3 regions of the Pseudarthrobacter sp. PvP090 genome follow, and region 2 is predicted to be linked to each of the others. Evidence: predicted binding sites of a transcription regulator. Region 2 holds the regulator's gene; each other region holds the start of a gene.
The links. Region 2 encodes HrcA, which represses chaperone genes, less so after heat shock. Its sites were predicted from a motif close to TTNGCACTCGNNNNNNNCGAGTGCNAA; they were not measured.
Positions count from the first base shown of each region.

Region 1: the regulator HrcA is predicted to act here: its motif matches at 2,092-2,118, upstream of groL (chaperonin GroEL).
Region 3: the regulator HrcA is predicted to act here: its motif matches at 3,542-3,568, upstream of groES (co-chaperone GroES).

Region 1 covers NZ_JBEPPO010000005.1:36,420-43,911, reverse strand. The annotation lists gene ABIC21_RS07000 (RNase H family protein) at 1-149, opposite strand, end outside; gene groL (chaperonin GroEL) at 271-1,908, opposite strand; gene ABIC21_RS06990 (ABC transporter substrate-binding protein) at 2,226-3,587, opposite strand; gene ABIC21_RS06985 (cold-shock protein) at 3,584-3,790, opposite strand; gene ABIC21_RS06980 (LytR C-terminal domain-containing protein) at 4,004-4,654, opposite strand; gene ABIC21_RS06975 (DUF3263 domain-containing protein) at 4,736-5,053, opposite strand; gene ABIC21_RS06970 (uracil-DNA glycosylase) at 5,153-5,947, shown strand; gene ABIC21_RS06965 (siderophore-interacting protein) at 5,999-6,838, shown strand; gene ABIC21_RS06960 (threonine/serine exporter family protein) at 6,835-7,492, opposite strand, start outside.
Region 2 covers NZ_JBEPPO010000007.1:131,434-138,925, reverse strand. The annotation lists gene lepA (translation elongation factor 4) at 1-1,476, shown strand, start outside; gene hemW (radical SAM family heme chaperone HemW) at 1,519-2,757, shown strand; gene ABIC21_RS10225 (DUF4870 domain-containing protein) at 2,806-3,225, opposite strand; gene ABIC21_RS10220 (DUF3097 domain-containing protein) at 3,369-4,217, opposite strand; gene hrcA (heat-inducible transcriptional repressor HrcA) at 4,450-5,463, shown strand; gene dnaJ (molecular chaperone DnaJ) at 5,565-6,692, shown strand; gene ABIC21_RS10205 (16S rRNA (uracil(1498)-N(3))-methyltransferase) at 6,695-7,492, shown strand, end outside.
Region 3 covers NZ_JBEPPO010000001.1:95,367-102,858, reverse strand. The annotation lists gene ABIC21_RS00455 (glycoside hydrolase family 3 N-terminal domain-containing protein) at 1-690, shown strand, start outside; gene ABIC21_RS00450 (shikimate 5-dehydrogenase) at 763-1,581, shown strand; gene ABIC21_RS00445 (THUMP-like domain-containing protein) at 1,627-2,856, opposite strand; gene ABIC21_RS00440 (hypothetical protein) at 2,913-3,344, shown strand; gene groES (co-chaperone GroES) at 3,724-4,020, shown strand; gene groL (chaperonin GroEL) at 4,098-5,708, shown strand; gene ABIC21_RS00425 (DUF389 domain-containing protein) at 5,819-6,787, opposite strand; gene ABIC21_RS00420 (acyltransferase family protein) at 6,935-7,492, shown strand, end outside.

The DNA.
Region 1 (7,492 bases), on a different contig from region 2:
AGGTCCAGGACGGCCATGAGCTCGCCCATGTTGTTGGTGCCGTGCGGCCATCCCCCGGCCCGCCAGCAGTCGTCGTTCACGTACCAGGCCCATCCGGCCGGGCCGGGATTTCCTAAAGCCGAACCGTCGGCTGCTGCTGTAATCGTCACTGCACTATCCTGCCAGACCGGGCGGGCCTTCAACGCCGACGGCGGCCCCACCCGAAGGAGGGACCGCCGTCGTTGAACTGGACGTTCAGCGCTGTACCAGCCAGCGCCGGAAGCCGGGTGGTTAGAAACCGCCCATGCCTCCCATGCCGCCCATGTCGTCGCCGCCGCCCATGGCCGGGGAGTTCTTCTCCGGCTTGTCGGCCACAACGGCCTCGGTGGTGAGGAACAGGCCGGCAATGGAAGCCGCGTTCTGCAGGGCAGAGCGGGTGACCTTGACCGGGTCGTTGATGCCGGCAGCCAGCAGGTCGACGTACTCGCCGGTCGCTGCGTTCAGGCCGTGGCCTGCGGGCAGGCCGCGGACCTTGTCGACCACAACGCCGGGCTCGAGGCCAGCGTTGAAGGCGATCTGCTTCAGCGGGGCGTCGATGGCAACGCGGACGATGTTCGCGCCGGTTGCCTCGTCGCCTTCGAGCTGCAGGTTGGCGAATGCCTTGGCGCCGGCCTGGATCAGGGCAACGCCACCGCCGGCGACAATGCCCTCTTCGACAGCAGCCTTGGCGTTGCGGACAGCGTCCTCAATGCGGTGCTTGCGTTCCTTGAGCTCGACCTCGGTTGCGGCACCGGCCTTGATGACTGCAACACCGCCGGCCAGCTTGGCCAGGCGTTCCTGCAGCTTCTCGCGGTCGTAGTCCGAATCGGAGTTCTCGATCTCGGCGCGGATCTGGGAAACGCGGCCGGCGATCTGGTCAGCGTCACCTGCACCCTCGACGATGGTGGTCTCGTCCTTGGTCACAACGACCTTGCGGGCGCGGCCCAGGAGTTCGAGTCCGGCAGTCTCAAGCTTGAGGCCGACTTCCTCGGAGATGACCTGGCCACCGGTGAGGATGGCGATGTCGGCGAGCTGCGCCTTGCGGCGGTCACCGAAGCCCGGAGCCTTGACGGCGACGGACTTGAAGGTGCCACGGATCTTGTTGACGATCAGGGTGGCCAGGGCCTCGCCCTCGATGTCTTCAGCAATGATCAGCAGCGGCTTGGAGGACTGCATGACCTTCTCGAGGACAGCAACCAGTTCCTTGACGTTGGAGATCTTCGAGTTGACGATCAGGATGTACGGATCCTCGAGGACCGTTTCCTGGCGCTCAGCGTCGGTGACGAAGTAAGCGGAGATGTAGCCCTTGTCGAAGCGCATGCCTTCGGTGAGCTCCAGCTCGAGGCCGAACGTGTTCGACTCCTCGACGGTGATGACGCCTTCCTTGCCGACCTTATCCAGGGCCTCGGCAATCAGGGCGCCAATCTCGTTGTCACCGGCAGAGATGGACGCCGTGGCGGCAATCTCTTCCTTGGTTTCGATTTCCTTGGCGGAGGCCAGGAGCTCGCGGGTGACAGCTTCGACAGCCTTCTCGATGCCGCGCTTGAGGGACAGGGGATCAGCACCGGCCGCGACGTTGCGCAGGCCTTCCTTGACCAGGGCCTGGGCCAGCACGGTGGCGGTGGTGGTTCCGTCGCCGGCGACGTCGTCCGTCTTCTTGGCGACTTCCTTGACCAGCTCGGCGCCGATCTTCTCGTAAGGATCGTCCAGCTCGATCTCCTTGGCGATGGAAACACCATCGTTGGTGATCGTGGGGGCGCCCCACTTCTTTTCGAGGACGACGTTGCGTCCACGCGGGCCGAGGGTGACCTTGACGGCGTCGGCGAGGATATTCAGGCCCCGCTCAAGGCCGCGGCGTGCCTCTTCATCAAATGCAATGATCTTGGCCATAACGGCAGTAGTCCTTTCGGGACAGTCGTTAAGAATGAACCTTTGCTGCGGTGCCCGCGACGGACGATCCTTGCCCCGCGGCCTCTGTATGCCGCGGGCCAGGGATCTCACCCCAGCCAGGTATTTCTTTCGCTCCCGGAGGCGGCTGCTGCAACTTGGCGACCGGGCGAACCGGGCGTCGTTTTAGCAGTCAATACGCGGGAGTGCTAACTCAATAATTAGCACTCCCCCGGGGAGAGTGCAAGCAGTGGGCGCGTCGGCCGGCCCCGCATCGACCAGCTGGCGGCGCCCCGGTACGTGCAATACGCTACGGGCGATTAACTCCCGCTGCTGCTGGCTGTCTCGCTGCCGCTCATGGTTGCGGTGTTGTCCGCGCCGTAGGTGTAGATGACGTAGTTGGCGGTGGTGACGTCACCGTGGACGTCGAAGCTGATCCGCCCGGATTCCCCGTCATAATCGGGCCGTTTGCCGGCCCGGAGGGCGTCGAGGCACTCCTGGTAGCTCTTGCAGACTGCGGCGTCGCCGGAAGGCCCTGCGCCGCCGGATGTCGGGACCTGGCCTCCCGAGACGGCGATCAGGGCGGCTGCGATGGAGGCTCCGGCGTCGTCCTCCGCGGCGGCGGCCGCAGTGGCGGCGAGGTTGACCGCGTCGTACGTCTCAGCGGCAAAAGTCATGTCCTTCAGCCCCGGATCCACGGAGACCAGTTCGCCCTGGAAGTGCGCGGAGGCGAAGGTCCCCGGAAGGATACCCCGGGCGCCCTCGAGGGCGCTGGATCCCAGGCCTGAACCGTACTGGTTGACCGCCCCGTCGCTGAGGATGAGCTTCCTTCCAGCAACGCCGGCGTTGTTCAGTTCGGCGATGACGCCCTGCGCCCCTGACCGCGAGACCAGTACGACGGCGTCGGGAGCTGCTGCCTTGACGGCAGCGGCCGCCTGCTGGGCACGGCCCGGGGCGAACCCGGCAACGGTGACGGACCCCAGGCCGGACTGCCGGGCGGCGGCGGCGACAGCGTTGGAAAGGTCTTTGCCATAGCTGCCTTCCTCGAAGACGACGGCGAGGGTGGCGGCACCGCCGTCCTTTGCGAGCTTGACCAGCACGGGGGCCTGGGCAATGTCGGCTGCCGAGGTCCGGAAGTAGTAGCCGCCGCTCTCATGGCTGCTGAGCCCGCTGGCGGCGTTGGCGGGGGAAATGATGGTGATCTTGGCCTTGGACAGGACATCGATGGCCGCAGGCGCCCGGCTTGAGTCCGTCGGCCCGATGACGACGTCGGCTTCGGCGGCCACGAGCGCCTTGGCCTGCGCGGCGGTGTCCGCGCTGATGGTCTCCGGGAGCAGCTCCACCGGTTTGCCCTTGTGGCCGCCCGCGGCGTTGATTTCCCTGACGGCAAGCCTTGCGGCTGCCAGCTGGGGCGCGTTGAGGAAGCTCTGCGGGCCGGTGTTGTCGAGGATCAGCCCGATCCGCAGGCTACCGTCGCCGCTCGCGTCCGCCTGCCCCACGCGGGCACCGCCCGTGGGCCCAAGGCACGCGGTCATGGTCAGGGCGGCAGCCGCGGCCACGGCCACGGCACGGCCGGCCCGCAGGGCCACAGCCCGGCGCGGCAGGACGCTGCCGGGGGCCCTCTGAGCAGCGGTCCGGTCGTCAGGGCCCTGCGGCGCGGGCGGCGCGGCGGCGGGGGTCACTGGACGGGCCGGACGCTTTCGGCCTGCGGGCCTTTTTCGCCCTCGCCGACTTCGAGTTCCACGCGCTGCCCCTCATCCAGGGCACGGTAGCCCTCCCCCACAATGGCAGACCAGTGCACGAAGACGTCGGCCCCCGAGCTGTCCACGGTGATGAATCCGTAGCCCTTCTCGGCGTTGAACCATTTGACGGTTCCCAATGCCATGGTGTCCACACTTTCAGTCGGCTGGCGGGCGGCCCACCACAATGTGGGCCGCGGATTGCGACCCGCAGAATGCAAAACGCAGAATGCAAAACGCAGAACGCAAAGACGGGATGCAAACGCAGTCCGCAAATACTGTACCCACAGCCTCGGGCCGGAGCGCAGGGCGGCGGCGGGTGAGGCGGCGAATAGTTATTCAGGCGTAACCGGAACGGACTACTGGAAACCGGGTGCCAGTACCACGACGAGTGGGAGCTGGAATTCAGCCGAGTCCACGACAGTCGGGATGCCGAGGAGTTCGCCCAGGGCATCGGCGTTGCCCTTCTGAGCGGCGCCGCTGTAGAAAATGACGGAGCGCTGCTGGGGCGCACCGCCCCAGTTTCCCATTGTGCCGATCTTCCAACCGGCGGTCGAGACCGTCCCGCCGACACGGTTCGCCAGTCCCGCGGTGGTGGTGCCGTTGAAGACCGCTACCGGCTGGGTCTTGTCGACTGCGGCAGCTGCGGAGGGTGTAGCGGATGCGGAGGGCAGCGCGCTGGCCGCCGGATTTGCCTCCGCGGGGGCGGACGCCGCCGGGCTGGATGGCTCGGAGCCGGGCACGGGCGTGGAGTCCGTGGTGGCGGGCGAAGCAGCGGCGCTGCCGCTGCCCTGCTCGGCCGATACAGCCGTCGTTTCTCCGGCGGACGAGAAGCCAAGTTTCGGCAGGATCAGGAAGGTCACGAGTCCGACGGCCAGGGCTGCGACGCCGACGGCCAGGATGGACCCCAAGCGGCCGCGACTGCGGGATTCGGCGACTGCCCGGTGGACACCCTGGCGTGTGGGGGTCTCCGGGACCCGATCAAATTCATCCCGAGCGTATTTGGTCATGGTAAAAACGACGTCCTTGCTGATTTCTGACGATTTGCCCACGCCGGCGTCCGCGCGGGAATCCGCGCTTCCGGCTGTGCTTTACGCGTCTGAGCCCAAACGGCGAGCAGTGCGCGCACGTTGGCGTGACGTACGTAGTCTACGCAATCTCTTCACCAGCATGGGATCGTGGGCCAGTGCATCCTCGGTGTCGATGAGGGCATTGAGGATCTGGTAGTAGTGCGTGGCGGAGAGATCGAAGAGCTCCCGGATGGCTTGTTCCTTGGCGCCGGCGTATTTCCACCACTGCCGTTCCAGCGCCAGCATCTGCTGGTCGCGGCTGCTCAGCGGCGACTCGGGGCTGGTCCCGGCGGCAACGGCGTCCGCCGTCGAAAGGTGCTCCTGCGCTTGTTCGGCCACGCCACACTCCCTGCTTGTTCCGGTACGGCTGGATCCGGTGAAAAGTCTCCACCCATGTTACGGGCGAATAACAGCCTTGTCATTCGACACCCTGCGAGAATGGACCCTGTGCCCGCCTCCGACTCCCTTGACTCCGATGCCCTTTTCGAGCTGGAGCCCGCAGTGACCCACGCCGTCGGCTTCGCCGAGCTGGCCCGCCTGCCATTGCTGGAGCTCGTGGCTGCCGACTGGGCCGAGGCGCTGGCCCCGGTCGAGGGGAACCTGCGCGACGTACTGGCGTTCCTGGGCCGGGAAGCTGCCGAGGGCCACGAGGTCCTGCCGTCGCCGTCGAACGTGCTGCGGGCCTTCCGGCAGCCGCTGGCGGGGGTCCGGGTACTGATCGTGGGCCAGGACCCGTATCCGACGCCCGGCCATGCCGTCGGGCTGTCCTTCGCCGTGGACGGCGCCACCCGGCCCATCCCGCGCAGCCTCGCCAATATCTACAAGGAACTCGAGGCCGATCTGGGGCTGCCGCCCCGGATCCACGGCGACCTCAGCCGCTGGGCGGACCAGGGTGTGCTGCTGCTGAACAGGGTTCTGAGCGTCCGGGCAGGGGCGGCCGGCTCGCACCGGAACAAGGGCTGGGAAGCCGTCACGACGGCGGCGATCCGCGCCGTTGCCAACCGGTTCGCCGCCGATGGGTCCCGTAAGCCCCTCGTTGCCATCCTGTGGGGGAAGGACGCCGAGGCCGTCCGGCCGCTGCTGGGACCCACCCCGTTGATCACCAGCGCCCACCCCAGTCCGCTCTCGGCCTCGCGCGGGTTCTTCGGCTCCCGGCCGTTCAGCCACGCCAATTCCCTGCTCCAGGAACAGGGTGACGGCACGGTGGATTGGGAACTCCCGCCGCTCCCGTAGCCGGCTTCACAGTCGGGGTTCCGCCCAGACTCTTTAGCTAGGCTTAGTCCTATGACCCCAGTCCCCGCCGCCACCTCGGCCACCCGGAAATCCCGCCCGCAGACCAACCTCACGGTCCTGCGCCGCGAGCAGCTCTCGCCGCACATGGTCCGGATCATCGCCGGCGGCCCGGGCTTCGCCGGTTACGTGAACAACGCCTTCGTGGACCGTTACATCAAGATCGTGTTCCCCCAGCCCGGGGTCACTTACCCGGAGCCCCTGGACCTCTGGGAAATCCGGGAAACCATGCCGCGCGGCCAATGGCCGCACACCCGGACCTACACGGTCCGCTGGGTCGACGAGGCGGCCGGCGAACTCGCCATCGACTTCGTGATCCACGGCGACGAAGGCCTCGCAGGCCCGTGGGCCGCTGCCGCCCGGCCCGGCGACGCCCTGACCTTCACCGGGCCGGGTGGCGGCTACAACCCGGATCCGGCCGCGGACTGGTACCTGTTCGCGGGCGACGAGTCCGCCCTGCCGGCCATCAGCGCCTCGATCGAATCGCTGCCGGAGGATGCCCGCGGCCTCGCCTTCCTCGAGGTGGACAGTGACGCCGACATCCAGGCCATCGCCGCGCCGGCCGGTGTGGAGCTGCGCTGGCTCCTGCGCGGCGGCGTGCCTGCCGGGGCCAGCAGACTGCTGGTCAGCGCGGTGCGCGAGGCCACGTGGCCGGAGGGCCGGGTGCAGGTCTTTGCGCACGGAGAGCGCGGCTACATGAAGAGCCTGCGGGAGGTGCTCTACGCGCAGCGCGGGCTGGAGCGCTCCCAGGTCTCGCTGTCCGGCTACTGGGCCATGGGCCGGGTGGAGGACGACTTCCAGGCCGAGAAGAAGATGCCGATCGGCCAGATTTAGCGGCGCCGCGCCCGCCGGCGTTCGTTGCTGGCCAGGCTGCGGGTCAGGGGCCGGGCGAGCGTGTCACCGAGCACGATACCGGCCGCGACACCCATCACGATGGCACCGGCGTTGAGCATGCCCCCGGCACCGAGCAGGATCTCGGATTCCTCAATGGTCAATACATACATGGACCGGAATATGGTCAGCCCGGGCAGCAGGATCAGCGCCGCCGGGACGGCCACCACCAGCTGCGGGGCGCCCATCCGGAGCGCCACAACCCGGGCCAGCAGGCCGATGACGACGGCGGCCAGGGCGGGCGAAAAGCGCGGCCCGATGCCCAGGGCTTCGCCCCCAATCAGCACCAGGTAGCCGACCACGCCCACGGCCGCGGTCGGCAGCAGCAGGGCCCAGCCGGTCTGTTCGGTGATGCCGATCATCAGCACCGCGATGGCGATCAGGATGACCACCACCCACAAGTCATACGCCGGCGGGAATGTTTCGGTGACGTCGATGGCTTCCATCCCGGTCATGTCCCCCACCACAAATCCCACGGCGATGCCGGCCACGAGCGCGCCGAACGTCAGCATGGTGGACAGGAACCGGCCGGCCGCCGTGACCGGGAAGCCGTTGATCGCATCCTGGACCGAGGACACCAGGCGTCCGGTCGGCAGC
Region 2 (7,492 bases):
CTCGCCAACCTCTACCTGGCGATGGAAAACAACCTCACCATCATCCCGGTCCTGAACAAGATCGACCTCCCGGCAGCCCAGCCCGAGAAATATGCGGCGGAACTGGCCAACCTGATTGGCGGCGACCCCGACGAGGTGCTCCGCGTCTCCGGCAAGACCGGTGTGGGCGTCGAGGTCCTGCTCGACAAGATCGTCCGCGACCTTCCGGCCCCCAAGGGTGATCCCAACGCCCCGGCCCGTGCCATGATCTTTGACTCGGTCTACGACACCTACCGCGGTGTGGTCACCTATGTCCGCGTGGTTGACGGCATGCTGCACCCCCGCGAACGCATCCAGATGATGTCCACCCGCGCCACCCACGAACTCCTCGAGATCGGGGTCAGCTCCCCGGAGCCGACCCCCTCCAAGGGCCTCGGTGTCGGCGAAGTGGGCTACCTCATCACTGGCGTGAAGGACGTCCGCCTGTCCAAGGTCGGCGACACCGTCACCAACCTGGCCAAGCCGGCCTCCGAATCCCTCCCCGGCTACGCCGATGCCAAGCCGATGGTTTTCTCGGGCCTGTATCCGCTGGACGGCACGGACTACCCGGTGCTCCGCGATGCGCTCGAGAAGCTGATGCTCAACGACGCCGCCCTGGTGTACGAACCGGAGACGTCCGCCGCACTGGGCTTCGGCTTCCGCGTGGGATTCCTGGGCCTGCTGCACCTGGAAATCACCCGCGAGCGGCTCGAGCGCGAATACAACCTGGACCTCATTTCCACGGCCCCCAACGTGGAATACGAGGTCACGCTGGAGGACAAGAAGGTCGTCCACGTGACGAACCCCAGCGAATACCCCACCGGCAAGATCGCGGAAGTCCGCGAACCGATGGTCGCCGCCACCATCCTGGCCCCCAACGAGTTTGTCGGGGCCATCATGGAGCTGTGCCAGAGCAGGCGCGGCGTCATGGGCGGCATGGACTACCTTTCCGAGGACCGGGTGGAGATCCGCTACCGCCTGCCGCTGGCCGAGATCGTCTTCGACTTCTTCGACATCCTCAAGTCCAAGACCCGCGGCTACGGCTCGCTGGACTGGAAGGCCGACGGCGACCAGGTGGCCGACCTCGTCAAGGTCGACATCATGCTCCAAGGCGAGCAGGTGGATGCCTTCTCCGCCATCACTCACCGCGACAAGGCCTACGCCTACGGCGTGATGATGACCGGCAAGCTGCGCGAACTCATTCCGCGGCAGCAGTTCGAGGTGCCCATCCAGGCCGCCATCGGGTCCCGGATCATTGCCCGCGAGAGCATCCGTGCCATCCGCAAGGACGTGCTCGCCAAGTGCTACGGCGGTGACATCACCCGGAAGCGCAAACTGCTGGAAAAGCAGAAGGAAGGCAAGAAGCGCATGAAGATGGTGGGCCGCGTCGAGGTCCCGCAGGAAGCGTTCATCGCCGCCCTCACCACGGACGAGTCCAAGGACAAGGCCAAGAAGTAGCGGTGCCAGTAATGACTGTCCCCACGCAGGCAGGCCCGGACCGTGCCTAGCGCCCTCCCGCTGGGTGACCCGGCACCGCCGGACGGGCTGCTGCCCGCCCAGGCGCTGGACGGGGCGCCGGACCGGGCCTTCGGGCTGTATGTGCACATCCCGTTCTGTGCCGTGCGCTGCGGCTACTGCGACTTCAACACCTACACTGCCACGGAACTGGGCGGCGGGGCCTCCCAGGACGCCTACGCCGGCACCGCCGTCGCGGAAGTCGATTTCGCAGCGGCCGTCCTGAAGAGCAGCGGTCTGCCCGCACGTCCGCTCAGCACGGTCTTTTTCGGCGGCGGAACACCCACGCTGCTCCCCGCCGCGGACCTGGCACGGATCCTCACCACCTCCATCGGGGCCTGGGGCCTCGCGCCCGGCGCCGAGGTGACCACCGAGGCGAACCCGGACTCCGTCACCCCCGCTTCCCTGCAACTGCTGGCCGACGCCGGCTTCACGCGCGTGTCCTTCGGCATGCAGTCCGCGGTGCCGCACGTCCTGAAGGTGCTGGACCGCACCCACACCCCCAGCAGGGTGCCCCAGGCGGTCCAGTGGGCCCGGAAGGCCGGCCTCGCCGTCAGCCTCGACCTGATCTACGGAACGCCGGGGGAGTCGCTGGCCGACTGGCGCTATTCGCTGGAGACGGCACTGTCCTATGGTCCCGACCACATCAGCGCCTACGCGCTGATCGTCGAGGAGGGCACCAAACTCGCCGCGCAGATCCGCCGCGGCGAGGTGCCGGGAATCGACGACGACGACCATGCGGCCAAGTACGAACTCGCCGACGAACTCATTTCGGCCGGCGGGCTCTCCTGGTACGAGGTCAGCAACTGGTCCCGCACCCCGGAGCAGGCCTGCCGCCACAACCTTGCCTACTGGCGGGGGGACGACTGGTGGGGCATCGGCCCCGGCGCGCACTCGCACGTCGGCGGTGTGCGCTGGTGGAACGTCAAGCACCCCACCGCCTATGCCAACCGCCTGGGGTCCGGACTATCGCCGGCCGCCGGCCGGGAGACGCTTGATTCGGAGACCCGCAACGTGGAGCGCGTCATGCTCGAAGCACGGCTGCAGTCCGGGCTGGAGATCGCCAGCCTCGGCGGACTGGGCGACACCGGTCGGCACGCCGTCGCCGGACTGATCGCCGACGGCCTCGTGGATCCCGTGGCGGCCTTCCGCGGCAGCCTCGTCCTGACGCTCAAGGGACGGCTGCTCGCCGACGCCGTGGTCCGCAGGATCCTGCCGGACTGACGGTGGTCCTGCCGGACTTCCCGGGCAGGGCTCGGCCGTGGCAGCTCCCTACTTGATCCAGCGGAGGTTGTACTCGTAGCGGTGCGGCTGGCCGCGGTTGACGTGGATGCCGGCGGCGACCGAGAAGCACGTCACGGCGATCCAGATCACCGTGGCCAGGACGGCGAAGATGTTGCCCACCACCGGAACGAAGACCAGCAGATTGCACACGACGGCAGCAACGGTGGGGGGCAACGTAAAGTTGAGCGCTTCCTTGGACTCCTGCGCCGTGAACGGTCCGCGGTCCTTAAAGATCAGGTAGATCAGCAGCGCGGGAACGCAGCCCAGGATGCCGCCGAAGTGAGCCAGTGTGGCCCACTGCCGGTCCTCGTTCGCCGTGAGTGGCAGCGCATTTGCGGGAACGCCATGGTACGGGGGCTGGCCATGGCCGGCCTGGTTGCCATTGTGTTCGCGTGCGTCATCTGCCACGGTGTCGTCCTTCGGATTGCGGTGGTGCATTGGTGCCTGGCGGTGCCAGGGCTGCGCCTGGAGCGTAGCCGTCGTACCAAGAATACTTGCTCGGGCGCGGAATCACGGATCGGCCCGCTGGCGGCGGCGCGCGGCGCGGCTCCTCAGGGAACGGTGAGGAAGTCGATGACCTCCTCCACCCGGCCCAGCAGGGAGGGTTCCAGGTCGGCGTAGCTCCGCACGGCGCCAAGAAGCTTCTGCCAGCCCAGGCCGATGTCCTCCTTGGTGCTGTGCGGCCAGCCGAACGCCATCAGGATCCCGGTCTTCCAGTCCACGCCCCGGGGGATCACCGGCCACTCCTCGATTCCCAGCACGGCCGGCCGGATTGCCTGCCAGACATCGACGTAGGGGTGGCCGACGATCAGCACGTTGCCGGCGGCACCGGGGGACGCCATCACAGTCTCGGCAATCCGGGATTCCTTGGAATCGGGAACCAGATGATCCACCAGGACACCGAGCCGGCGCCCGGGCCCGGGCCGGAAGGCGGCCACGGCACCGGCGAGGTCATCGATGCCGTGCAACGGCTCCACGACGATGCCCTCAATCCGCAGATCGTCACCCCAGACCTTTTCGACGAGTTCGGCGTCGTGCTTGCCCTCTACCCAGATCCGGCTGGCTTTGGCCACCTGGGCGCGCTGGCCGGCCACCCGGACGGAGCCGGAGGCCGTTCTGGTGCCTGCGGCGGCTGCGGCGGCCCGGGGTGCCGGCGGCATCAGCCGGATCGGCTGGCCCTCCAGCAGGAAGCCGAAGCCGAGGCGGAAGGACCGGGACTTGCCGCGGCGGTCTTCGAGGGCCACGACGTGCATGCCGCCGGACTTCTCCACCCGGGTCACGGCACCCACCCAGCCGGACTGCACATCTTCGAGTACCATTCCGCGCTCCACAGGCACTTCAGGCAGTTGGGTCTTGGCGGGGGCGGACAGGTCCTGGGGGCCCCAATTCTGGAACGACATCGGTTACACACTGCTTTGCGGTCGGATTGCTGCGGCGGGCTGTGCCCGAAAACACCCGCCCCGGGAGGAACGCCCGGAGCGAATCCAATGCTAACAATGCGGCGACTCATATTAGACTGGTTAGCACTGAGGCATGGCGAGTGCTAACCAACATGTCTTTGTGCCGGAACAGTGTCCGGCGTGGCCGGTTCACGGCGGCACCGGATGCGGGACAGTCGATTGGAGGTGGGGCGTGAGCGAACCACGCAAGCTCGAAGTGCTGCGCGCCATCGTGGAGGACTATGTCCATTCACGGGAACCCGTCGGCTCCAAAGCCCTCGTGGAGCGGCACCACCTCGGGGTGTCCAGTGCCACGATCCGCAACGACATGGCGGCCCTGGAAGACGAGGGCCTCATCACCGCGCCGCACACAAGCGCGGGGCGCATCCCCACCGACAAGGGCTACCGGCTCTTCGTGGACCAGATCTCGGCGGTCAAGCCCCTCTCGCCGGCTGAGCGCCGCGCCATCCAGGCGCTGCTGGAGGGCTCCGAGGACCTCGACGACGTCCTGGACCGGACCGTCCGCCTGCTCGCGCAGTTGACCAACCAGGTCGCCGTCGTGCAGTACCCCCACCTCAGCCGGGCCAAAGTGCGGCACATCGAATTCGTCCTGCTGGCGCCGCGCAAGGTGCTCGCAGTGCTGATCGCGGACACCGGCAAGGTGGAACAGCGGGTCATCGACGCGGGGCAGGAACTTTCCGACGAGGTCCTTTCTGAACTGCGCGCGCGGTTCCTCGGCAGCCTCTCAGGCACCCCGCTGAACCTGTTGCCACAGTCGCTGCAGTCGGTCATTGCCAGTAGCCCGCCCGCCCGGCGCGGCGCGGCGCAGGCGCTGGCCCGCGGCCTGGAGGCGCTGGCCACCAGCAGCCGCGAAGAGCGTATGGTTATGGCCGGAACCGCCAACCTGGCCCGCTCCAACGTTGACTTCCCGCTCAGCATCGGCCCGGTGCTGGAGGCGCTCGAGGAGCAGGTGGTCATGCTCCGCCTGCTGAGCGACATGGCCGAGGACCCGCGCGGCGTAACGGTCAGCATCGGCCGGGAAAACCCGTATGACGGACTCGCGGAGGCTTCGGTGGTCGCGACCGGCTACGGCCCGGACGCGACGGCGAAAGTCGGAGTGCTGGGCCCCACCCGGATGGACTATCCGACCACCATGGCCGCCGTCCGGGCCGTTGCCCGGTACCTTTCGCGGATTCTCGGCCCCTGACGAACCGCGTCCACCCGAGCGGCCGGACGGGCCGACACCACACTTCTTGCCCCTTACAGGCAGTGCCCCACCGGCAGTACAAAAAGGAAGAGATACACACTTTGAGCAGCCATTACGACGTTCTGGGAGTCTCCCGCGAAGCGACCGGAGAAGAGATTAAGAAGGCCTACCGCAAGCTTGCGCGGACCCTCCACCCGGACGTAAACCCCGGGGACGACGCCTCGGACCGCTTCAAGGCCGTCACCCACGCCTACGAGGTGCTGTCCGATCCGCAGAAGCGCCGGATCTACGACACCACGGGCAACGAGAACGGCACCGACAACGGCTTTGGCGGCGGCAGCTACGCCGGCCAGGGCTTCGCGTTCCAAGACATCTTCGAGACGTTCTTCGGCGCCGGCGGCCAGGCCGGTCCGGCCTCGCGGGTCCGCCGCGGCCAGGACGCCCTGATCAGCGTCCGGATCGACCTCCGCGACGCCGTGTTCGGCATCAACAAGAAACTCGAAGTGGACACGGCCGTCACCTGCCCCACCTGCGAGGGCTCATGCTGCCGTGCGGGCAGCCACCCGGAACGCTGCGACATCTGCGGCGGCAGCGGCCAGGTCCAGCGCGCCGTGCGTTCCATTCTCGGCCAGGTGATGACTGCGGCCCCCTGCGGCTCCTGCGAGGGCTTCGGCACCGTCATCAAGGACCCCTGCAACGAATGCGCCGGCCAGGGCCGGATCCGCAGCCGGCGCACCCTGACGGTCAAGGTTCCCGCCGGCGTCGCCACCGGCACCCGCATCCAGCTCTCCGGGCAGGGCGAGGCCGGACCCGCCGGCGGCCCCGCGGGAGACCTCTACGTCGAGATCCGCGTCAACAACGACGCCACGTACGTGCGCGACGGCGACGACCTGCACGCGAGCCTCAACATCCCCATGACCGCTGCCGCGCTGGGCACCGAGCTGACCCTCGAGACCTTCGACGGCCGGCAGGAGATCGATGTCAAGGCCGGCACCCAGTCCGGCGAGGTCATTACGCTCCGCGGGCTCGGCGTCACCCACCTGCGCGGCTACGGCCGCGGCGACCTCAAGGTCCACCTCCAGGTGGACACCCCCGCCAAGCTCGACGCCGCCCAGGAGGATCTGCTCCGCCAGCTCGCGAAGCTGCGCGGGGAACAGTTCAGCGAAGGGAAGCTTGCCGCGAGCGGCGGGGTCTTCGCGAAGCTGCGGGACCGGCTCGGTAACCTGTAGCGGTGAGCAACCCGGTCTTCTTCACTTCCCCCGGCACCCTGGACGGGTTGGCCCCCGGTTCCGTCTTCGTCCTTGACGGACCCGAGGCCCGCCATGCGGTCACGGTGAAGCGGCTTGCCGTGGGGGAGACCGTGGACATCGCCGACGGCGCCGGAAAACGCCTGACCGGCACCGTGTCCGCCGTCGCGCCCGGCGAACTGTCCGTGGAGTGCTCCGTACTCGCCGAGGAGCCCCGGCCCGGCGTCCGGCTCGTTTTGGTCCAGGCCCTCGCGAAGGGCGACCGGGACGAGCTCGCCGCCGAGACCGCCACCGAGCTGGGGATCGACGCCGTCGTGCCCTGGCAGGCGGAACGTTCGATTGTCCGCTGGAAGGCGGAACGAGCGGCGAAATCCCATGCCAAGTGGCAGTCGGTGGTCACCGCGGCGGCCAAGCAGGCGCGCCGTGCCTGGATCCCGGAGGTCCGCCCCGCCGTCGACGGCGCCGGGTTGCAGGCGGCAGTGGCCGCGGCGGACCTCGCCATTATCCTGCACGAGGACGCCGTGCGGCCGCTGCGCCGGGTCCTGGAGGCCTGGCAGGGCGCCGGTTCCGCGGTTGACGGCCCTGGCGACGGCTCCGGCGCCGACTCAGGCGGACGTGAGGTGCTGCTGATCGTCGGACCCGAGGGCGGCATCAGCCCGCGGGAAGTGACCAGGCTCTGCGATGCGGGCGCGGTGACAGCCCTGCTCGGGCACCATGTGCTGCGCTCATCCACGGCCGGTCCCGCCGCTACGGTCCTCGCCAGCGACATTCTCGGCCGCTGG
Region 3 (7,492 bases), on a different contig from region 2:
CAGGGCGTGGCGGTCACGGATGCGCTCAACATGGGCGCGGTCAAGGGGTCGTATCCCAACGACTCCGCCGCGCCGCTGGCCCTGGCCGCCGGCGCCGACCTGCTGCTGATGCCCGCCAACGTGGCGGCCGCGCACGCCGCGATCATCGCCGCGGTGCGCGGCGGCACCCTGCCGCCCGAGCGGCTCGCGGAGGCGGCGCAGCGCGTTGTCACCATGATGATCTGGCGCGGACGCGCGGGCGCCGGACCCGGAACGGCGCCCGGCAGCGGCAGTGGCCTGTCGCAGGAAGTCTCCGCGGCGGCCATCACCGTGCTGTCCGGGCCCTGCGACGGCCCGATGGTGCCGGCCAGCGTCCGGGTGACGGGCGGCTCAGCCCAGGACCGGGCACGGTTCGCCGCCGCTGCCCGGAACGCCGGCATCAGCATCGGCAAGGGGCCGCTGGTCTCGCTGATCGGCGCACCGGCGTCACCAGCAGCACCGGCCACGCCGCAGTCGCCGGCGGACGTGGCGGTGGCCCTCGACGCGCCCTGGCCGCTGGCGCACTCCACGGCCCCGGCCAGGATCGCACTCTACGGCCGGAGCCCCGGTGCGTTCGAGGCCCTGGCGGCCGTGCTGGCCGGACACGCCAAGGCCCCCGGCAAGCTTCCGGTCGCCGTCGGGTCCCAGCCTCCGGGTACCGGCTGCGCGTGAGACCAGGCCGGCGCGGACCGGCCCGCGTCCGGGAGCACGCCGGCCCGGGCCGGCCTGTCGTTTAATGGAGGGGTGCCCATCCTGAATAAAGACATGACCCTCTGCATCTCGCTCTCGGCCCGGCCGAGCAACAACGGGACCCGCTTCCACAACCACCTGTATGACCAGCTTGGCCTGAACTGGATCTACAAGGCCTTCGCCCCCACAAACCTCGGCCAGGCGATCGCCGGCGTGCGCGGCCTCGGAATCCGCGGCTGCGCCGTGTCGATGCCGTACAAGGAGGACGTCATCGCGCTCGTGGATGTGATGGACCCGTCCGCGAAAGCCATCGACTCTGTCAACACGATCGTCAACGACGGCGGCACGCTCACGGCCTACAACACCGACTACACGGCGATCGAGCAGCTGCTGCAACGCAACGCCGTGCCCTCGGCGTACTCGGTGCTGCTAAGGGGCGCCGGCGGCATGGCGAAGGCCACCGCCGCGGCCCTGCGCGACGCCGGGTTCCGGGACGTCACCGTGATCGCGCGCAACGAGGAAGCGGGCCGGGCGCTCGCCGGGCTCTACGGCTTCGCCTGGCGCGCCGACGTCGATTCCCTGACGGCCGACATGATCATCAACGTGACGCCCGTCGGCATGGCCGGGGGCCCCGACGTCGACTCCCTGTCCTTCCCGCAGGAAACAGTGGACGCCGCGAAGGTAGTGTTCGACGTCGTCGCGCTGCCGGCCGAGACCCCGCTGATCAAGGCCGCCCGCGCGGCCGGCAAGACCGTGATCACCGGTGCGGAGGTGGCGACCATCCAGGCGCTGGAACAGTTTGTGCTGTACACCGGGATCCGGCCCAGCGACGAGCAGGTCCGGGCCGCCGAGGACTTCATGCGGGCCCAGTAGCTTCCCGCGAATCCGGCGTTCCGGCTGCCCGGACAGCGGTCGAAACTAGACAGGCTCTACCGAGATGGCCACCCGCTCCTCCCCGATCCGGGTGAGGACCAGGGTGGCTGTTTTCTTGCTCTTGCTTTTTCCTCCGGTTTTCCCTCCGGGGAGGAGCTGTTTGCGCAGCTCCTCCGGGGTGACCGAGGTGCCGCGCTTCTTGATGTCCAGGACTCCGATGCCCTGATCCTTGACCCAGGCCTTGAGCGCCTTGACGTTGTAGGGCATCACCTCCAGCACCTTGTAGGGCCGGGCGAAGGGGGTGTCCCGCAGTTCCGGGGCGCAGATGTAGGCGATGTGCTCGTCCACAAGGTGCCCGCCCAGCTGGAGTGCGACGTCGGCCACCAGCCCGGCGCGGATGACGGCGCCGTCGGGCTCGTAGAGGTACCCCTCGACCGGCCCCACGGGGGCGACCGGGCCGCCGCCGAAATCCTCGGCGCTGGTGAGCTCCGCCGCGCCGGCGGGGCCGAGGAGCAGGGCAGCCCGCCGGATCCCCGGGCGCCGGACGGCGTTGAACCACAGCGCCACTTCGGTGACGTCCCCGCCCACCGAGACCCACTGGGCCTCGCAGTCCCTGGGCACCGAATCGTGCGGCATGCCCGGGCCCATCTTCACACCCACGGCCAGTCCGGCGCCGGCCAGGGACTCGACGAAGGACAGCGGCGGGGAAAAGTCCTCCGGATCCCAGAGCCGCTTCGTGCCCGAGGTGGAGGTGGTCCGGCGTGCCGGGTCCAGCCACACGCCGTCCATCCCGTCGAGGGCCACCGTCTCCGCATCGGAATGGACCACGGTAGCGTTCCGGAACGGGATCAGGTTCATCGTGGCGCAGGCGGCCGTCGTCTCGTCCCTTTCAACCGCCGTGACCTGGATGTCCAGCGAGGCGAGCGCCATGGCGTCGCCGCCCAAGCCGCAGCCAAGGTCCGCCACGTGCTGCACGCCGGCTTCCGCGAAGCGCTGCGCGTGCCGGGCCGCCACGGTGAGCCGGGTGGCCTGCTCCAGGCCCGCCTGGGTGAAAATCATCTGCCGGGCGAACTCGCCGAACTTGGCCTCGGCCTTGGTCCGCAGCCGCGACTGGGTGAGGACGGCGGAGACGAGTTCGGGGGAGTGGCCGGCCTTCCGGAGCGAGGCGTTGAGACGGAACGCCTCGTCCTCCTTGTAGGGGCCAAGTGACGCCAGCAGCTCCCAGCCCTCGGGGTTCAGCAGCGGGGCGATTTGGTCCTGCGGTGCGTCAGACATGGGATCAAGCCTAGTTCAGCGCGGGGTGGAGCCGTGCGCCCGATAAGGTTGACGGCATGGATGACAGCGGCACGGCAAGCAGCGGCACGGACGAGTACTATCCGGGGGGCGGCGCCGCCGAGCGGGCCGCCGACGGCGGCCGCCCCGCCCGCCCGGGACTCGCCCGCTTCGCCCGGCCGGCGCTGATCGCCGGCGGCGTCATCGCCGTCGTGTGCGTGGCCCTGCTGGTCATCATCTTCTTCCTCGACTCCTTCAACGCGACCGTCTATTCAGTCGGCGGCCTGGACGTCCAGGACGCCACCGACGAAGCCAGGGCCATCCGCGAGAACTACGCCGGGGCCCGCGCCGGCGGCATCGTGTTCTTGGTGCTGGGCGTTGCATTGGCCGCAGCCGGTGCCCTGGTGCTGTACCGGCACCGGAACGAGGCCGGTACCGACGACGGCGACAACGGCGAGGACGTCGACTTCGAGGACCTCGGCGGACGGTAGCCCGGCGGCGGCTCCGCGCCGCCGGACATGTCCAGTCTTTGGCGTCAGGGGCGGACATGTCCTCCCCGGAGTGGTCCACGCCCCGCGGACATGTCCCGCGGCCGGCGCCGGCACTGAGCACAATGCCCAAGTGTCCACGGGCCGCACCCGGGAATGGGCATGTCCCCCCGCCGCCGGCGTTCACCGAGAACGTATTTCTGGCACTCGCCTTGACCGAGTGCTAACTACTTACATAGAGTCGTCATTAGCACTCTCCCTAGGAGGGTGCTAACACCTGAAGCTTCACAGCCAGGCTGCTGCCGGCACCGCGACGACGGTCTGTACGCCTTGGCACCACAGCTTTGATGTCCACGAATTTGCTGACGAAAAGGAGAGGTCATTGTCGGTCTCTATTAAGCCTCTTGAGGATCGTATTGTTGTCCGCCCGCTCGAAGCCGAGCAGACCACGGCTTCCGGCCTGGTCATCCCGGACTCCGCGCAGGAAAAGCCGCAGGAAGGCGAAGTTGTCGCAGTAGGCCCCGGCCGCTTCGACGACAACGGCAACCGCGTGCCGATCGACGTCACCATCGGCGACGTTGTTATCTACTCCAAGTACGGCGGAACTGAAGTCAAGACCGGCGGCACCGAGTACCTCGTGCTGTCCGCCCGCGACGTCCTGGCGATCGTCGTAAAGTAACTCTCTTGGACCCCGCGCCGCCGATCCTCCTTTGACGGGTCAGTTGCGCGGGGTTCTGTCTTTGAAAGGACAAAACCATGGCAAAGCAGCTTGCGTTTAACGACGCTGCCCGCCGGTCGCTTGAAGCCGGCATCGATAAGCTCGCCAACACGGTCAAGGTGACGCTTGGCCCGCGCGGCCGCAACGTCGTGCTGGACAAGAAGTGGGGCGCCCCCACGATCACCAACGATGGTGTCACCATCGCCCGTGAAGTCGAACTGGACGACCCCTACGAGAACCTTGGCGCGCAGCTTGCCAAGGAGGTCGCCACCAAGACCAACGATGTTGCCGGTGACGGCACCACCACCGCCACCGTGCTGGCACAGGCCCTCGTCAAGGAAGGCCTCCGCAACGTTGCGGCAGGCGCCGCCCCGGGCCAGATCAAGCGCGGCATCGAGGTCTCTGTTGAGGCCATCGCCGCCCGCCTGCTCGAAAACGCCCGCCCGGTCGAAGGCACCCAGGTCGCCAACGTCGCCTCCATCTCGGCCCAGAGCGACGAGATCGGCGAGCTGCTGGCCGAGGCATTCGACAAGGTCGGCAAGGATGGTGTGATCACCATCGAGGAATCCTCCACCACGCAGACCGAACTGGTCCTCACCGAGGGCATGCAGTTCGACAAGGGCTACCTGTCCCCGTACTTCGTCACCGACGCGGAACGCCAGGAAGCTGTCCTCGAAGACGCCCTGATCCTGATCAACCAGGGCAAGATCTCCTCGGTCCAGGACTTCCTGCCGCTGCTGGAAAAGGCGCTGCAGAGCTCCAAGCCGCTCTTCATCATCGCCGAGGACGTCGACGGCGAGGCGCTCTCCACGCTGATCGTCAACCGCATCCGCGGCACCCTGAACGTCGTGGCCGTCAAGGCACCGGGCTTCGGCGACCGCCGCAAGGCCATGCTGCAGGACATCGCCACCCTCACGGGCGCACAGGTTGTCTCGCCGGAACTGGGCCTCAGCCTGGACACGGTCGGCCTTGAGGTGCTGGGCACCGCCCGGCGCATTACCGTCACCAAGGACAACACCACGATCGTTGACGGCGCCGGTTCGGCCGAAGACGTCGCAGCCCGGGTTTCCCAGCTGCGCGCCGAGCTGACCCGCACCGACTCCGACTGGGACAAGGAAAAGCTGCAGGAACGCCTGGCCAAGCTGGCCGGCGGCATCGGCGTGATCAAGGTCGGCGCTGCCACCGAGGTCGAGCTCAAGGAAAAGAAGCACCGCATCGAGGACGCCGTATCCTCGACCCGCGCTGCCCTGGAAGAGGGCATCGTCGCCGGCGGCGGCGCCGCCCTCATCCACGCCCTCAAGGCGCTCGACGAGGACCCGGCCGTCCAGGCCCTCGAGGGCGACGCGGCAGCTGCTGTCGGCATCGTCCGCCGGGCACTGACCCAGCCGCTGCGCTGGATCGCCCAGAACGCCGGCTTCGACGGCTACGTCGTCGTCGCCAAGGTCGCCGAATCGGCCAACAACCAGGGCTTCAACGCCAAGACCGGCGAATACGAAGACCTGATCGCTGCCGGCGTCATCGACCCCGTGAAGGTGACGCGTGCGGCCCTCCGCAACGCGGCGTCCATCGCGGCACTGGTGCTCACCACGGAAACCCTCGTGGTCGAGAAGCCTGCCGAGGAAGACCAGCACGCAGGCCACAGCCACTAGGCTGCAGCCAACACGCACACACAAAGAACCGGTCCGGCCTCCGCTGGGCCGGTTTTTTGTGCGTTGCGCCCGCCTGCTCTTGCGCTGCTGCTGTGCCGGGCTGCGCGGACTCAGCGCCGTGCCCGCAGCGCCGTCCGTTTCAGGCGCAACGCCGCGGCGTCGGGCAGCCGTTTGGTGATGAGCCGGTAGAAAATCAGCACGGCAACAGCCGCCGCCACGATACCCACCAGGTTCAAGGCCAGCTGCAGGGCGGAACCTGCGGCTTTCTCGAATTCGCCCAGCACCAGCGCGACGGCCACGAAGCCGGCGGCGGGGACCGTGGTCACGGAGATGAACACGCCGATCAGGGCGGCGGAGCGCCGGCTGATCACGGACAGCATCCCGGCGGCGCCGGCCAGCACGGCGACAATCAGCGAGTAGGGGCCCGGGTGGTAGATGAAATCGACTGCCGAGCCGCGGTCCAGGACATCTTCGGGGAAGAGACCCAGCGGCACGGAGAGCCACGCCGTGAAGGCCGCTGCCAGCATCGCCACGGGGAAACCGACGCCGAGGGCGAGCGCCGCACGGCGTCCCAGCTTCCACTGCCGCCGCACAAGCGCGACCGCCAGGGCCGCCAGCGGTCCGAACTCAGGGCCCACAGCCATCGCGCCGACAATGGCGATCGTCGAGTCCGTCACGATGCCGATGGCCGCCAGCTGGGTCGCCAGGATGAGGAAGGCAAGGAAGCTCCACGTCAGCCGGGAATCCTCGCCCGTCTGCCGCGATACCTCGTCCCAGATCACGGCGTCCGCGCCTTCCCCGGGGGCGTCCGCGGCGGCCTTGTCCGCCCGGTCGGAGAGCACCAGGTCGGGCATGGTGACCGAGATCGAGCCCTGCTCCTGGACCTGAAGGACGTGGAGTTTCTCCACCAGCCCCTCCACCGACTCCCGGGCGAGCAGCACGTGGATGACGTCCCCGGGAGGAACCACGGACGCACCTCGCTGCCGGGAGACTTCGGCGACGCCAACCTCGCCGGTGGAGCAGTCCACGACGGCGTCGGACAACTTTTCCGGAACACAAATGCGCAGCTGTGCGATCACGATGCGGCCTCCTCTGGCTCGTTACAGGGTAGCCTCCGGGACCGCCCGGGACCGGCGACCCGGCGGCTGCACGCGCCCCCGTGATTGGCCAGAAAAATTACGACTCGGTAACATTGATGCTTTGGAAACCGCCCTGGAAGGTCCCGAGTGTCGAATGAGCGAACCATAGCGAGCCCGCCGGCAACGGAGGCGGGTTCGCCGTCGCGCGCAAAATCGGGCTACCGCCCCGAAGTAACATCGGGCTACCGCCCCGAAGTCCAGGGCCTCCGCGCCCTTGCTGTCCTCATGGTGGTCACCTATCACGTGTGGCTCGGACGGGTCTCCGGCGGGGTCGACATTTTCCTGCTGATTTCGGCGTTCCTGATGACCCTCAGCTTCACCCGGAAGGTCGGGGCCGGCAAGCCCCTCCGTCTCCTCGGCCACTGGCTCCACCTGCTCAAGCGGCTGCTTCCCGCCGTCGTCGTGGTTATTCTTGGCGTCCTCGCCGGTACCCGCATGGTCCTGCCCCAGAGCCGCTGGCCGGACGTTCTGGACCAGGTCTGGGCCTCCCTGCTGTACCGGCAGAACTGGCTCCTGGCGGACACCGCCGTCGACTACTACGCGCAGGACCACTCCGGGGCCAGCCCGCTGCAGCACTTCTGGTCCCTGTCCATCCAGGGCCAGGTTTTCCTGCTCTGGCCGCTCGTGTTTGCCGGCGCGGCCCTG